3 regions of the Micromonospora sp. NPDC048898 genome follow, and region 2 is predicted to be linked to each of the others. Evidence: riboswitches for the same ligand, from Rfam matches in the RefSeq annotation. Region 2 holds a riboswitch; each other region holds the start of a gene.
What was found. A riboswitch is a leader RNA that binds a small molecule or an ion and turns the genes downstream of it on or off. The one in region 2 is predicted to bind cyclic di-AMP.

Region 1 (4,785 bases), on a different contig from region 2:
CCGCCGAAACGGGTGTCTGAGCGCGTTCCCGCACCTCGGGCGCGGCCGGCCAGGCGCGGGGCCGTACCCTTCTGCGGTCGGCTCGCGCGGTTCCCGCCGCCTGCCGGCGACCTTCGAAGGAGCGTGCGTTGACCGACCAGACCGGCCTGGAGCAGGAGATCGCCGTCGAGCAACGCCACCTCGACCGGGTGTACGCGCGACTCGCCGAACTGCGGCAGTCGGCGGTCCGAGCCGAGCGTGACGGCTACCGGATGGCCCGGGTGGGCACGTACGGCTCGTTGGTCGAGCGCGACGCGATGGTCTTCCACGCCGCGCAGCGGCGGCACGTCCTGGACGCCGAGTACGAGGGGCTGGTCTTCGGCCGGCTGGACCTGCGGGACCGGCAGGTGCTGCACGTCGGGCGCCTCGGCATCCGCGACGAGGACACCACCACGCTTGTCGTCGACTGGCGGGCACCGGCCGCCGCCGCCTTCTACCAGGCCACTCCGGCGCAGCCGCTGGACGTGGTGCGTCGCCGTACGATCCAGTCCCGCGCCGAGCGCGTCACCCGGATCGAGGACGACCTGCTGGACCCGAACGCCGCCCCGGAGGGGATGACCGTCGTCGGCGACGGCGCGCTGCTGGCCACCCTGTCCAAGGCCACCGGCCGGGGCATGCGCGACATCGTGGCGACCATCCAGCGGGAGCAGGACGAGGCGATCCGCTCACCCGGTTCCGGGGTGACGATCGTCGCGGGCGGCCCCGGCACCGGCAAGACCGCTGTCGCGCTGCACCGGGCCGCCTTCCTGCTCTACTCCGACCGCAGCCGGTACGCCGGTGGCGGCATCCTGGTGGTCGGCCCGTCGTCGGTCTTCGTGGAGTACATCGGTTCGGTGCTGCCGTCGCTCGGTGAGGACACCGCGACCCTGCACTCGCTGGGCACCCTGTTTCCGGGAATGAGCGCCACCCGCACCGACCCGCCCGAGGTGGCGGCGGTGAAGGGCTCGCTGCGGATGCGCCGGGTGCTGGAGCGGGCGGCCCGCGACGCGGTGCCGGGCGGCCCGGGCGAGCTGCGGCTGCTCTACCGGGGCACGTTGCTGCGGCTGGACCGGGCGGCGCTGGACCGGATCCGGGACCGCGCGCTGCACCGGGGTGCCCGACGCAACGAGGTCCGCCGGGCCGGCTTCGACGGGATCTTCGCCGCGCTCTGGGCGCAGGCCCGTGAGGTGGGCGTTCGACTGCCGGAGCAGCGGACCTTCGAGGCGGAGATCGCCGAGCGGTCGGAGTTCCGCGAGTTCCTCAAGGCGTGGTGGCCCCGGCTGCACCCGCGGCACGTGCTCGGCTGGCTGGCGCGGCCGGACCGACTGCGGCGGTACGCCGGGGGGATCCTCTCCGGCGCGGAGATCCGGCTGCTCACCGCCGCGTACCGGAACCTGGACTCGGACGGGTTGACCATCGCCGACATCGCGCTGCTGGACGAGTTGGACGCCCTGCTCGGCAAGCCGGCGCAGCCGGCCAGGGCCCGGCGTGACCCGTTCCAGTTGGCCGGCGGCGTCCGCGAGCTGAGCACCGCCAGCGACCGGCAGCGGGCCGCCCGCGCGGCGGCGCGGGAGCGTCCGGAGGACTACCGGGACTACGCGCACGTGGTGGTGGACGAGGCGCAGGACGTCTCACCGATGCAGTGGCGGATGGTCGGTCGGCGGGGTCGGCTGGCCTCCTGGACGGTGGTGGGTGACCCCGCGCAGACCGCGTGGACCGGCGACCCCGACGAGTTGGACCGGGCCCGGGACCAGGCGCTGGGCCGACGCAAGCGGCACGATTTCACGCTCACCACCAACTACCGCAACTCCGCGGAGATCTTCGCGGTGGCGGCGGCGGAGATCCGCCGGCTCTACCCCGACCTGCCGCTGCCGACGGCGGTGCGCTCCACCGGGGTCGATCCGGTCGAGCTGGTGGTGCCCGCGACGGGGTTGGAGACCACGACCGTGCAGGCGGCCGCCGGCCTGCTGACCGAGGTGGAGGGCACGGTCGGGGTGATCACGCCGGTCCCCCGCCGGGACGAGGTCGCCGGTTGGCTCGCCGCGCTCGACGCGCCGCGCCTACAGGTGGTGACCAGCCTGGAGGCCAAGGGCATGGAGTACGACGGAGTCGTGCTCGTCGCACCGAGCGAGATCCGGGCGGATCCGGGTGCCGGGGTACGCACCCTGTACGTGGCGCTGTCCCGGGCCACGCAGCGACTCACCACCATCGACCCGACCGGCTGATCCGTGCCCGCTCGTCGCACGGGCCAGCGGCCGACCTGACACTTGCACACATAGCGATGTGAACATACATTTGACCGGGCCCCGGCCGGCAGCGGAAGGTGGATCTCGTGGGCGCAGGTCATGACCACCACCACGGGTCCGTCGCCAATGCCGCACAGCAGCACCGGGGCCGCCTCTGGGCGGCGTTCGGGCTGCTCGCCACCCTGATGGTGGTCGAGGCGGTGGCCGCCCTGCACACCGGCTCACTCGCCCTGCTCTCCGACGCCGGGCACATGTTCACCGACGTGCTCGGCATCGGGATGGCGCTCGCCGCGATCACCGCCACCCGACGGGCCACCGGCGACCCGCAGCGCACCTTCGGGCTCTACCGCCTCGAGGTGCTCGCCGCACTGGCCAACTCCGTCCTGCTCTCCGGCGTCGCGATCTACGTGGTGATCGCGGCGATCCGCCGCTTCGGCGACCCGCACGAGGTCGTCGCCGGCCCGATGCTCGTGGTGGCCGTGCTCGGCCTGCTCGCGAACGTCGCCGCCTTCGCCCTGCTCCGCGCCGGCGCCCGGGAGAGCATCAACCTGCAGGGCGCCTACCTGGAGGTGCTCGGCGACCTGCTCGGCTCACTGGGCGTGATCGGCGCGGCACTGCTCATCGCCGTCACCGACTGGTGGTGGGCCGACCCGCTGGTCGCGGTCGCCATCGGCGCGTTCATCCTGCCGCGCACCTGGCGGCTGGCCCGCGCCGCCGTCCGCATCCTGGTGCAGGCCGCCCCGGAACACCTCCAGGTGACCGCCGTGCACGACCGGCTGGCCGCCGTCCCCGGCGTGGTGGAGGTGCACGACCTGCACGTCTGGACGCTCACCTCGGGCATGGAGGTGGCCTCCGCGCACCTGACCATGGCACCCGGCGCGGAGGTCGGCGCGGTGCTGACCGCAGCGCGTACCGCCCTGCACGACGACTTCCGGATCGAACACGCGACCTTGCAGATCGAGCCCGGCGCCGCCACCGGGGCCTGCGGCTCGATCGAGTGGTAACACCCGTTTCCGTGATGACCTGCGCACCTTCCGTCACATCGGCTGCAGCGGCCCCACCGGCACCGGTAGGCTCGGTCCCGGCCTCCACCAGGCGGCGCCCTCCAGGCGCCGGTGGCGGTCGCCGCCTAATCGCCCAACCAGGCGAACCGGGGAACCACGTTCCTGGGGTGCATCCGCGTCAGCGGTAGGGATCTTCCGTCCCGAACCCGTCAGCTAACCCGGTCGGCGGCTGACGGAAGGACATGCGCAGTGGCACCAGCACGACCACCCGCCGCCCGACTGGCGGCCCTGATCGTCGCGATGTTCGCCCTCGGCGTCGCGATCCCGGCCGGCACCGCCTCGGCCGCTCCCCCGACCGGCCTGCGGGCCGCCGCCGCACCCGACACCGACGAGGAGGGCGGCACCCCGTCGCTGCGCGCCCAGCTCGAAGCCGCCAGCAAGGGCTACCTGGACGCCAAACGCGCTCTGGACACCTCGGTGCGGCGGCAGCAGCAGCTCGCCACCCAGCTGAAGACCATCGAGGTCGAGCTGGCCCAGCGCGACGGCAAGGTCGGCCAGATCGCCGGCGTGGCGTACCGCACCGGCCGGCTCGGCGCGGTGTCGGCGCTGCTCAACAGCAGCAGCCCGGAGGGCTTCATGGACCGGGCCGCCGCCCTGGAGGCGGTGGCCGCCAACGAGGACCGGGTGCTGCGCGACCTGCTCGCCACCAAGGACGAGGCCAATCGCACCCGGGCCGCCCTCAACGGCGAGATCACCGAACAACGCAAGCAGGTCACCGTGATGGCCAAGCGCAAGGAGCAGGCCGAACGCGCCCTGACCGTCGCCAACACGCCCAAGCCGCCGCAGACCACCGCCGACACCAGCTCCAACCGGGGCACCTCCACCGCCAACGCGAAGGCGGCGCCGCGCAACTCCGACGGCTCCTGGCCATCCGAGTCGTGCAGCGTCAACGACCCCACGCCCGCCAACGGCTGCATCACCCCGCGCACCCTGCACGCGCTCAACCAGGCCAAGGCCGCCGGCTTCACCCGGTACGTCTCCTGTCACCGCCCCAGCGGCTCCGGCGAACACCCGAAGGGCCGGGCCTGCGACTTCGCCGCACAGACGAGTGGCTTCGGCGGCAACGCCACCGGTGGCGACAAGACGTACGGCAACAACCTGGCCGCGTACTTCATCCGCAACGCCGACCGGCTCGCCGTGCTGTACGTGATCTGGTACCGGCAGATCTGGCTGCCCAGCAGCGGGTGGAAGTCGTACAGCGGCGCCAGCGGCACCCCGTCCACCGACCACACCAACCACGTCCACCTGTCGGTCTACTAGACCCGCCCCCGGTCCAGGGGTGATCCACTCTCGTTCGCCAACTCCGGGGTCTCCGGGACGACGGGACACCCCGGAGTTGGCGATGTGGTGTCGATCATGAGGGCGGGTCGTCGCCAGGCCCCGGCTACGTCGCCAGGCCGGGTGATGTCGTCGGCAGACCGGGGTACGTCGCCGGGCGTACCCCGGATGTCGTCGGC
Region 2 (4,785 bases):
CGGTGCGGCGGCCCGCGAGCTGAGCCTGACCGAGTGCGTGAACTCCTCGGACGCGCTGGTCTCGGACGTGTCCGGGGTCATCTCGGACTACCTCTACTCCAGCAAGCCGTACGCGGTCACCGACATGGGTGACGAGGGCGACCGGTTCACCGAACGTTTCCCGCTGGCCGCGTCGGGTTACGTGCTGCGTCGGGACATGTCCAACCTGGACGGTGTGCTGACCGCGCTGCTGGACACCGATCCGCTGGCCGCGGAACGCTGGACCACCCGCCGGCGTTACCTGGGTGACTTCCCCGCCGAGTCGTACGCCGAGGCGTTCCTGACCGCCGCCCGTCGGGAGTTGGCGGCGACGGAGGCCGACCCGGCGGAACGTTCGCCGCAGCTCTCCCCCCTCGCCTGACCGGGACTGTCGGCCCAGGGACGCTCGGGGAACCTCAGCGGTACGCGTCCAGCAGCGCCAGCACGGCCGCCGGGTCCTGCACGTGCGCGTTGTGTCCGAGGCCGGGCAGCGTGGCGACAGGTACGCCGTACTCCTTGAGCTGTGCGTCGGTGACCATCGGGTCGTGCTCGCCGCGCGCCAGCAGCACCGGGGCGTCGGTCGCCGCCAGCAGCGCACCGAGGTCGGGCTCGCCGACGGCGAAGGCGTGGGGATCCATGGCGAGACGCCACCTGCCGTCGACCTGACGAAGGCCGGCGTCCACCACCGGGTGGTCCGGCGGGAGCAGGCCGGCCAGCCCGGAGACGCGCAGGTAGCGGCGGGCCGCCTCATTGCGGCTGGCGAACCAGCTCACCGGGCGGGCGGCGAGCTCGGCGGCGCGGTCCAGCTCGGCGGGTGACCAGAGCGCCTTGATGCCGAACCCGACCACGGCGTCCACAGGCATCCCGGCGTCCCGCGCGGCCAACGCGAGGCCGACCACGCCGCCCAGCGAGTGCCCGAGCACGACGAGCCGGTCGTCGGGGGCGAGTGCCTGCGCGATCCGCTGGGCGAGACCGGCGAAGGAGTACGACGGCAGCGGCGGTGCCCAGCCGTGGCCGGCGAGGTCCGGTGCCAGCCACCGGCCGGGCCAGTGTCGTTCCAGGTGCGGCGCCCAGGGCAGCCACACGTCACCGGTCGTCCCCATGCCGTGCAACAGCAGCAGGACCGGCCGTCGACCGGCGTGACCACCCGACTCATCCACCACGGCCGCAGTCTCGCACGGTTCGCTGTCCCGGACGAGAGTCGTCGACGGGGGCGTACCCGGGCCAGCGGGAGAGACGCCGCGGGCGTCGGCCCCTTGTGGGGGACGACGCCCGCGGCTGTCGGGGTGCCCGGGTCAGGCGGAGTAGCCCCGGCTGGTGATCCAGTTGGCCAGGTCGATGGTGGTGATCCAGTACGACGGGTCGGCCGGGTTCGCCGAGTCGGCGATCCGCACGGTGCGACCGTTGTCCTTGTAACCCACGACGGCGACGTAGTGACCGCCACCGTAGGAGTGCCAGCCGCCGTCGGTGTCGGTGGCGTCGCCGACGACGTTGGCCACCACGCCCCGGCCGTCGGTGATGGCCCGGACGACGTCGGCCTGGAGCCGGTCCATCTGTGCCGGGCTGGGCGCGCCGGGGAACATCCGGGTCCGGTACGGGGAACCCTTCACCTCGGCGTTGAGCGCCCGGGTGGTGTCCTCGGCCGAGTTGGTGCCCATCTCGGTGGTGCCCAGTTCGGCGGCGAGTTCTTCCTGGGTGCGGTCGATCCCGCTGGCGCTGAGCGCGTTGCGGGTGGCCGCCGGGCCGCAGTTGTAGTACGTGTTCTGCGCCTCGTACTCGTAGTCGAGCACCTTGGTCGCGGGCGGCTTCGGCGGTGTCGGCTTACGGGTCAGATCCGGGTTGCTGCTGGCCTTGGCGGCGGGCGCCGCGGCGCTGGTGGCCGGGGCGGCACTGGACGGCGCGGCGCTGGCCAGCGGGGACGCGTCGCCGTGGGAGGTGGTGGTGGTGTCGCTGCGCATCTCGGCGACCGTGGTCGCGGTGCGCTGAGCGGCCGGGGCGTCGTCGGCGACGGTGAGCAGGGTGCCGGTGGTGGCGGCGAGCACCAGGGCCGCGGCGGTGGCGGCGACGATCTGGTACGGGCGCTCGGTCGCGATGCGGCGGAGCTGGCGCTGCATGGTGTGCTTCACGGGGTCCTCCACGGATCGGGGGGAGAGCGGCACACCGGGGCGCGACCGGTGTCCGGGCAGGCGCCAGCGCGCGGACCGTGGTCCGCGGATGGTGAACCGCTCAGGGGAACGCCCGGCACGGCCGGGCGGGAGAGGCGATGACCCGGGGGTCAGCTCACCGTCACTGGACGGATGAGCGGGGGCACCGCTGCGCCGTGGAGGCGAGGGAACAGCCGAGGGGTGGAAAGGTGCTGCACGAGTTTGGAACTCCTTCCGACACCGCCTACCGGGTTAGCTGACGGATTCGGGCGGGAAGATCGCCCTACCGCGGGCCGTGGCTCGCGGATTCACCCCGGACTTACTGATGGGTCCCCGGTTCGTTGATCACGATTGAGCGGGTCGGCGCGGCGTCGCCTCTTGCGATCGGTTACCGCACCGGACGGGACGACACTACTGGCCCATCCACACCCTGCCAAGCCGGCCTCACCTGCGTAAACCTCAATTGGTGCCACAATTTCTGCGCGTATTGCCGATGACGTGACTCGATGGGACAACCGGTTACGGCGACGCCTACGGTCGACAACCGGACAGGCCGCCGACAATGCGGCCACGATCCCGGGAAAAATCGAGCCGATCGTGCCGGACGCCCGATTCGCAAATCCCGTGACCGGGCTCACATAACGGATCGGGCGCGAAGGGCACGGGCCGGGAGCCGGCGTGCCACGACGGCGGGCCGGGGCACCCCGCGCACCAGCCGGCGCACGGGTGCCGGGCTGGGCCGCAACCGGGCAACCGCCGCGGCCGCCTCTGCGGCGAGGGTGCGCGCCGAGGAGGCGGCCAGGTCCGCATCCCGCCAGGCGGCCCGCTCCGCCGTGGCCGCGGCCTGGTAGTCGGCCAGCCTCGCGTCCCGGATCACCCGGCTGAGCAGTGCCTCCTGCTCGACCGGGTGCCGCCGGGGATCCCAGCCGCGCCGACGCCCGAAGACGTCACCGAGCTGCGCCATCGTCAGGTCGCCCCGCCAGTACGCCGCCGTCGCCGCACGGTGCAGGTAGCGCTCCCGGGACGCGTACTCGGCGGGGGTGCGGGGGGTGTCCGGGCTGGGCAGCGCCCCGGACCCCGCGAAGCGACGCGCGGCGGCGTCCGCCTCGTCGTACCGCGTCCAGGCCCGTTCCACCTGGTCCTGAGCCGTCAGCCAGGCATCCCGTCGCCGCCCGGCCGTCCTGGCCGCGCCGGCCGCGGCGACTGTCACCTCCTCGGCGTACCGGTGCCTGTCGACGGTGTCGGCCGCGGCCACCTCACGGGCGGTCGGGACGGGCGGCGGCGGGTCGTCGGTGAGCCGGTCCCGTTCGGGCCGGGCGACCAGCACGGCGAGTACGCCGAGCGCCAGCAGGAACAGGGCCGACCAGATGGCAGCGGCCTGCGGCACCTCGGTTACGAACTGGTAGAAAACGACTGTCTCCATGGGCGGCACCTCGCGGAGGAAGCAGAGCGATGGGAGCCCCACCGGCCGCCCGGCCACGGCGGGCCAGGGATCGGCGGGGTGCGGAGCTGGTGGGTCGACAGGGCGCGGCGACGGGACGGCGTGTCCCGGAGGGCTCAGCGCCCGGGTGGTCCCCGGGGCGGCCAGCTGTGCAGACCGTCGACGAGCGGCAGCCGGTCGGACCCGCTCGCGCACACCGGCAGCACGCCGATCGCGATGGCGCCCAGGCCGCCGGGGAGAGCCGGTGGCGCGTCGACCGACCAGGCCGGGAAGGTCTCCTCGGCGACATCCGCGGTCGGCGCGGCGCTCACGCCCGACGCGGCGCTCACGCCCGACGCGGCGCTCACGCCCGACGCGGCGGTCGGGTGCGACGGTGGCACGGCGGCCGAGGCCGGACCTGCGCCGAGCGCCAGGGCCGCGACGACGGCGAGGCTGGTCAGCACCCGTGTCGCCCAGCGCGCCACCCACCACAGCGGACAGGTGAACGCGACCGGAAGCACGTCCCCACGCTACCGTCGCACCGGCGCCTGCCGCATCGACCACGGGCGTGTCGGCGCACGCCGCGCCGACACGCTGACCTGGGTGGACGGTGTCAGCGGGTGTCCGCGTACGTTGATCGACTGTCGGTCTGGTCGGGCCCACCGGTGCGGCCGGTCCGGTCGGCGTCGGCGGCCTGGGTCGCGGCTGTGCGTTGTCCGGGCACGGACACCTGTCGGGCCGGACGGCGCGGTGCGAGCCGGCGCATCATCGGGGTCTCGACGAAGCGGTGCAGCAACCCGGCGAGGATCAGGTTCACCAGCAGGAAACCGAGCACCACGGCCGGGCCGCGCCAGCCCGGGAAGCCGGTCCCCCAGTCACCGCTGAAGCGCAGCACGCTGGTCATCACCAGCACGTGGACCAGGTAGAAGGCGAACGAGACCTCGCCGAGCCAGACCAGCGGCCGGGACCGCCACGGCGACCGCCGGCCGCGCACGTCCGCGTCCGCCGCGGCGGCGATCACCAGCAGGTACGCGACCGCGAGCAGCGTGGTCCACAGCTCCGCGGGGATCCACTGTGCGGCCACCGCCCAGACGCCCACGAAGATCAGGCTGGCCCAGGCCAGCCCCGGGCCACGCCAGAGACCCCGGCGCATCAGCTCGGCCGCCACCGCGCCCAACCAGAACTCCAGCGACCGTACCGGCG
Region 3 (4,785 bases), on a different contig from region 2:
GGCTGGGGCTGCTCACGCACTCCACCGCCGGTTTCATCGACCCCGGCTTCTCCGGTCACGTCACGCTGGAGCTGTCGAACGTGGCGAACCTGCCGATCACCCTCTGGCCGGGCATGAAGATCGGGCAGCTCTGCATCTTCCGGCTCTCCTCGCCGGCCGAGCACCCCTACGGCTCGGCGGTCTACGGCTCGCGCTACCAGGGGCAGCGGGGGCCGACGCCGAGTCGCGCCTGGCAGCACTGGCGCACCTGGCCCACCCGCTGAACCCCGGACGACGGGGGCCCGCCGCGACGAATCGCGACGGGCCCCCGGTCAGCGCACTGATCAGCCGGGACGGCCGTAGCTGTGGACCTGACCGTCGTCGGCCCTCTTCATCTTGACCGGCTCGCCGGCCTGCGAGGCGTGCACCACCCAGCCGCCACCGACGTACATGCCGACGTGGTGGATGTCGCTGTAGTAGAAGACCAGGTCACCGGGGCGCAGGTCGGGCTTGCTGACGTCCTTGGTGGCGCGGCTCTGGGCGGCGGCGTTGTGCGGCAGTGACACACCGGCCTTCGCCCAGGCGGCCAGCATCAGCCCCGAGCAGTCGTACGAGTTCGGGCCCTCGGCACCCCAGACGTAGGGCTTGCCGATCTGCGCGCAGGCGAACTTGACCGCCGTGCCGGCGGCGCCACCGGGATAGCTGGCAGGGCAGGGCGCCGGGCGCAGCGGACCGCCGCCACCGCTGCCGTACACCTTGAGGCGCAGCTTCTGCAGCTTGTCGATCTCCTCGTTGATCTGCTTCTTCTTCGCCGCCAGCTGAGCCTCGGTGCGGGTCAGTTGGGCCACCATCGCATCGAGCGGCGCCTTCTGCCCGGCCAACTGGTCGCGCAGGTCGGCCACCTCGCGGACGTCCTGCTGCTGGTTGTGCGCGAAGCGGTCGAGCATCTCGAGCTGCCCGACCACCTCGCTGGGCGACCGGCTGCCCAGCACGGCGTTGACGGTCAGCACGTTCTCGCCCTTGTACGCGCGCACCGCCAGGGCACTGACCTTGTCCATCGCGGCGTCGACCTGGCGCTCCAGCGGGGCGATCCGGGCGGCCAGCGCGCCGGCCTGCCTGCGCTTGGCGGCGAGGTCGATCCGGGTGGCGTTGTGCTGTTCGATGATCGGTTCGAGTTTGTTCCAGTCGGCGTCGATCTGGCGCTCGATCTCGGCGACGGACGGGTCGGCGTGGGCCGCCGTGGCGCTGCCGGTCAGGACGACGGCGACGCCGGCCAGGGCAGCGAGCGCGGTGGTGAAGCGGGACCAGCGTGGGCGCGGCGCGATCGACATGGGGCCGGCTGCTGCCGACCGCTCGGACGACGGCCGCGGGGCATGGAGTGCCACCGGGTTCCGTACTCCTTCTTCCTGACCGCCTACCGGGTTAGCTGACGGGTTCGGGCGGGAAGTCGGCGCCCTACCGCAATGGCTGCGGATTCACCCCGGGGGACTTGGGTCCCCGGTTCGTTCGGAAACGACTCGGCGGTGTCGGTCCGTTACCGCCCGGGCTGGGCGGAGCTGCTATCGGGCCGACGAAAGACCAGAGTAGAGACGCTCGTTACCACTCCGCAACCCGCGCGGCCGTGACACTCCGTACCGATCCGAGAGGCGCACCGACCGGACGTGAAGATTTCTTTCCAAGTGGGTCGACACATAGAAAGGTATTGACGCGGGCTCCCGGACGGCGCGAAGGTGACCTGACCTGCACCCGTGGAATCTAGGGGGTTCGATGCACCATCCAACCCTGTCCCCCGGCCGGCGCGCACTGCTCGCCGCCGCCGTGGTCGCCGCCGCGACCGCGGTACCGCTACCCGCCAACGCCACCGCCGTACCCACCGGCGACCGTCAGCAGCAGTACGCCGCCGCGGCGGCCGAGTTCGGCGTACCGACCGACGTGCTGCTCGGCGTCTCCTACCTGGAGTCCCGCTGGGACAGCAACGCCGGCACACCCAGCACCAGCGGCGGTTACGGCCCGATGCACCTGACCGACGCCCGACACGTGGCCGCCCTGCCCGTAGCCGGCCACCACGACACCGACACCGACACCGGCACCGGCACCGGCACCGGCACCGAGGATCCGCGCGGCGACGACTCCCGTACCGCGCTGGCACCCGCGCCTCGTCCGGCGGACCCGGCACCATCGGCAGCCGCGTTGCAGACCGTGGACGCCGCCGCCGCGCTGACCGGCGCGGCCCCCGACTCGCTGCGGACCGACGTCGGCGTCAACATCCGGGGCGGCGCGGCGCTGTTGGCCTCGTACCAGCGGGAGTTGGGCGCGCCGGTCGGTGCCGGCACCGACCCGGCCACCTGGTACGGCGCGGTGGCCCGCTACGCCGGCGCGGACACCGCCGACGCCGCGGCGGCCTTCGCCGACGAGGTCTTCACCACCATCGGCACCGGCGAGTCGCGGACGACCGACGACGGAGCCCGGATCACGCTGCCGGCCCGGACGATCCGCCCGGAGCGTTCCTGGCTGGACCGGCTGGGTCTACGCCGGCTCGCCCGCCCGGACGGGCTGGAGTGCCCCCGCACCATCTCCTGCGAGTGGATCCCGGCGCCCTACGAGGCGTTCGGCGACGGGGACTACGGCAACCACGACCTGTCCGACCGGCCCGCCCGGCAGAAGGTCGAGTACATCGTCATCCACGACACCGAGGGGAGTTGGGCGACGACCCTGCGACTCGTCCAGGACCCGACCTACCTGAGCTGGCACTACACGCTGCGCTCGGTGGACGGGCACGTCGCCCAGCACGTGCAGACCAAGGATGTCGCCTGGCACGCCGGCAACTGGTACGTCAACGCCAAGGCGGTCGGGCTGGAGCACGAGGGCTTCGCGGCGCAGGGCACCTGGTACACCGAGGCCATGTACCGGGCCTCGGCGAAGCTGGTCCGGCACCTCGCGCTGCGGCTCGGCGTCCCACTGGACCGCCAGCACATCATCGGTCACGACAACGTGCCCGGCACCGTCGCCGCGAACGTCCGGGGGATGCACTGGGACACCGGCCCGTACTGGGACTGGACGCACTACTTCACGCTGCTGCACGCGCCCCGGCTGGACACCGGCACCCCGGCCACCGGTCTGGTCCGGATCGACCCGGACTTCGCCACCAACCAGCCGGCGTTCGTCGGCTGCGTCACCGCCGGTGTGCCGTGCGCGCCACGCGGCTCCTCGGCGGTGGTGCTGCGCTCCGCGCCGGCCGCGGACGCGCCGCTCGTCAACGACATCGCACTCCGCCCCGACGGCACCCCCAACACGATGGAGGTGTCGGACCACGGTGCCCGTGCCTCCGCCGGTCAGACGTACGCGCTTGCCGGCCGGCAGGGCGACTGGACGGCGATCTGGTACCTCGGACAGCGGGCGTGGTTCCACAACCCGGCGTCCGCGCCCACCGCCAGCTGGACCGTCGGCGTGGTGGCCACCCCGAAGCCCGGTCGGGCCACCGTCCCGGTCTACGGACGCGCCTACCCGGAGCAGGCCGCCTACCCGGCAGGGGTGCCCTACCAGGCGATCTCGCCGCTGCAGTACACCCTGCCCGCCGGGCAGCGGTACGCCGTCGGCGAAGTGCTGCCGGGCGAGTACTACCGGGCCAGCACGTTCGACGGCTCCTCGCCCGGCGACTGGACGGTGATCCGCGGCAAGAACCGGTACGCGCAGATCCAGTTCGGCCACCGCATCATGTACGTCGACCTGGCCGACGTGCAGCTCCTGCCGTCTTCGGTGGGTGCGCCCCGTTGAAGAACCACGACGGCCCCCGGTCGCGGTGACCGGGGGCCGTCGTGTCGCGCGAGGTGGATCAGCCAGGTCTGCGGAACCCGGCGACGGGCATGGTGTTGATGCTGGACACCGACACCGGTTTACCGGCTCGTGGCGCGTGCACCATCTGGTTGTTACCCAGATACAGCCCGACATGACTCAGGCCGGAGTAGAAGAAGACCAGGTCACCGGCACGAGCCTCGGATCGCGAGACGGCCTTGCCCTCGTTCCACTGGTCTCCGGTGTGGTGGGTGAGGTAGATCCCGGCCGACTTGTAGGCGTACTGGGTCAGCCCCGAGCAGTCGAACGAGTTCGGGCCGACGGCGCCCCAGACGTACGGATCGCCGACCTGCTGGCAGGCGGTCTTGATCGCCTTCTGGGCGGCCACGGAAACCACACCGTTGATGGTCGGGCAGCCGACGGTCTTGACCGTGGTCTTCGGCATCGACGCCTCGAGCTGCTTGATCTCGGCGTCGATCTGCTTCTTCTTGGCCGCCAACTCGTTCTGCTGCTTGGTCTGGGTCGCGATCAGCGCGTCCAGCTTCTGCTTCTCGCCGTCGTACTTGGCCCGCACGGCGAGGACGCCCTCGACCTGCTTGCGCTCCTGCGCGGCAAGCCGATCGAGGATGGTGAGCTGCTCGGTGAGCGTGTCCGGCTTGGCGCTGACCAGCAGCGTGCCGATGTCGTGCGACGGGCCCGAGATGTAGTAGCGGGAGGCGAGGTCGCCGACCCGGTTGAGCGCCAGCTCGCTCTGCAACGCCAGCGGCTCGATCTTCTTCTGCAGGTCGACCGACTTCTGCCGGTTGACCTTCAGGTCCGCCCTGACCTTGTTGTACCGCTCGATGGTGGGCTCCAACTCCTCCCACTTCTTGTCGATCTGCGCTTCGATCTCGTCGACCGTCGGCGCGGCGTGCACCGGCGCGGCGAGCAGACCCGCGCCGACCACCGCGGCGGCCACCAGGACGAGCAGGCGGCGAGTGGCACGGCGCAGAACACCCGGCCGAGCAGACGCAA

Region 1: linked by a shared signal. The riboswitch ahead of ACGFIQ_RS34415 (coiled-coil domain-containing protein) and the one ahead of ACGFIQ_RS32540 (C39 family peptidase) in region 2 are both predicted to bind cyclic di-AMP.
Region 3: linked by a shared signal. The riboswitch ahead of ACGFIQ_RS15270 (NlpC/P60 family protein) and the one ahead of ACGFIQ_RS32540 (C39 family peptidase) in region 2 are both predicted to bind cyclic di-AMP.

The regions. Positions count from the first base shown of each region.
Region 1 covers NZ_JBICUF010000026.1:753-5,537, reverse strand. The annotation lists gene ACGFIQ_RS34430 (alpha/beta fold hydrolase) at 1-20, shown strand, start outside; gene ACGFIQ_RS34425 (HelD family protein) at 129-2,243, shown strand; gene ACGFIQ_RS34420 (cation diffusion facilitator family transporter) at 2,351-3,268, shown strand; cyclic di-AMP (ydaO/yuaA leader) riboswitch at 3,381-3,512, shown strand; gene ACGFIQ_RS34415 (coiled-coil domain-containing protein) at 3,518-4,588, shown strand.
Region 2 covers NZ_JBICUF010000020.1:84,807-89,591, forward strand. The annotation lists gene ACGFIQ_RS32530 (CDP-glycerol glycerophosphotransferase family protein) at 1-400, shown strand, start outside; gene ACGFIQ_RS32535 (alpha/beta fold hydrolase) at 435-1,181, opposite strand; gene ACGFIQ_RS32540 (C39 family peptidase) at 1,314-2,156, opposite strand; cyclic di-AMP (ydaO/yuaA leader) riboswitch at 2,389-2,530, opposite strand; gene ACGFIQ_RS32545 (hypothetical protein) at 2,797-3,585, opposite strand; gene ACGFIQ_RS32550 (hypothetical protein) at 3,720-4,103, opposite strand; gene ACGFIQ_RS32555 (acyltransferase family protein) at 4,196-4,785, opposite strand, start outside.
Region 3 covers NZ_JBICUF010000004.1:469,361-474,145, forward strand. The annotation lists gene dcd (dCTP deaminase) at 1-263, shown strand, start outside; gene ACGFIQ_RS15270 (NlpC/P60 family protein) at 324-1,310, opposite strand; cyclic di-AMP (ydaO/yuaA leader) riboswitch at 1,377-1,512, opposite strand; gene ACGFIQ_RS15275 (N-acetylmuramoyl-L-alanine amidase) at 1,747-3,753, shown strand; gene ACGFIQ_RS15280 (NlpC/P60 family protein) at 3,812-4,785, opposite strand, start outside.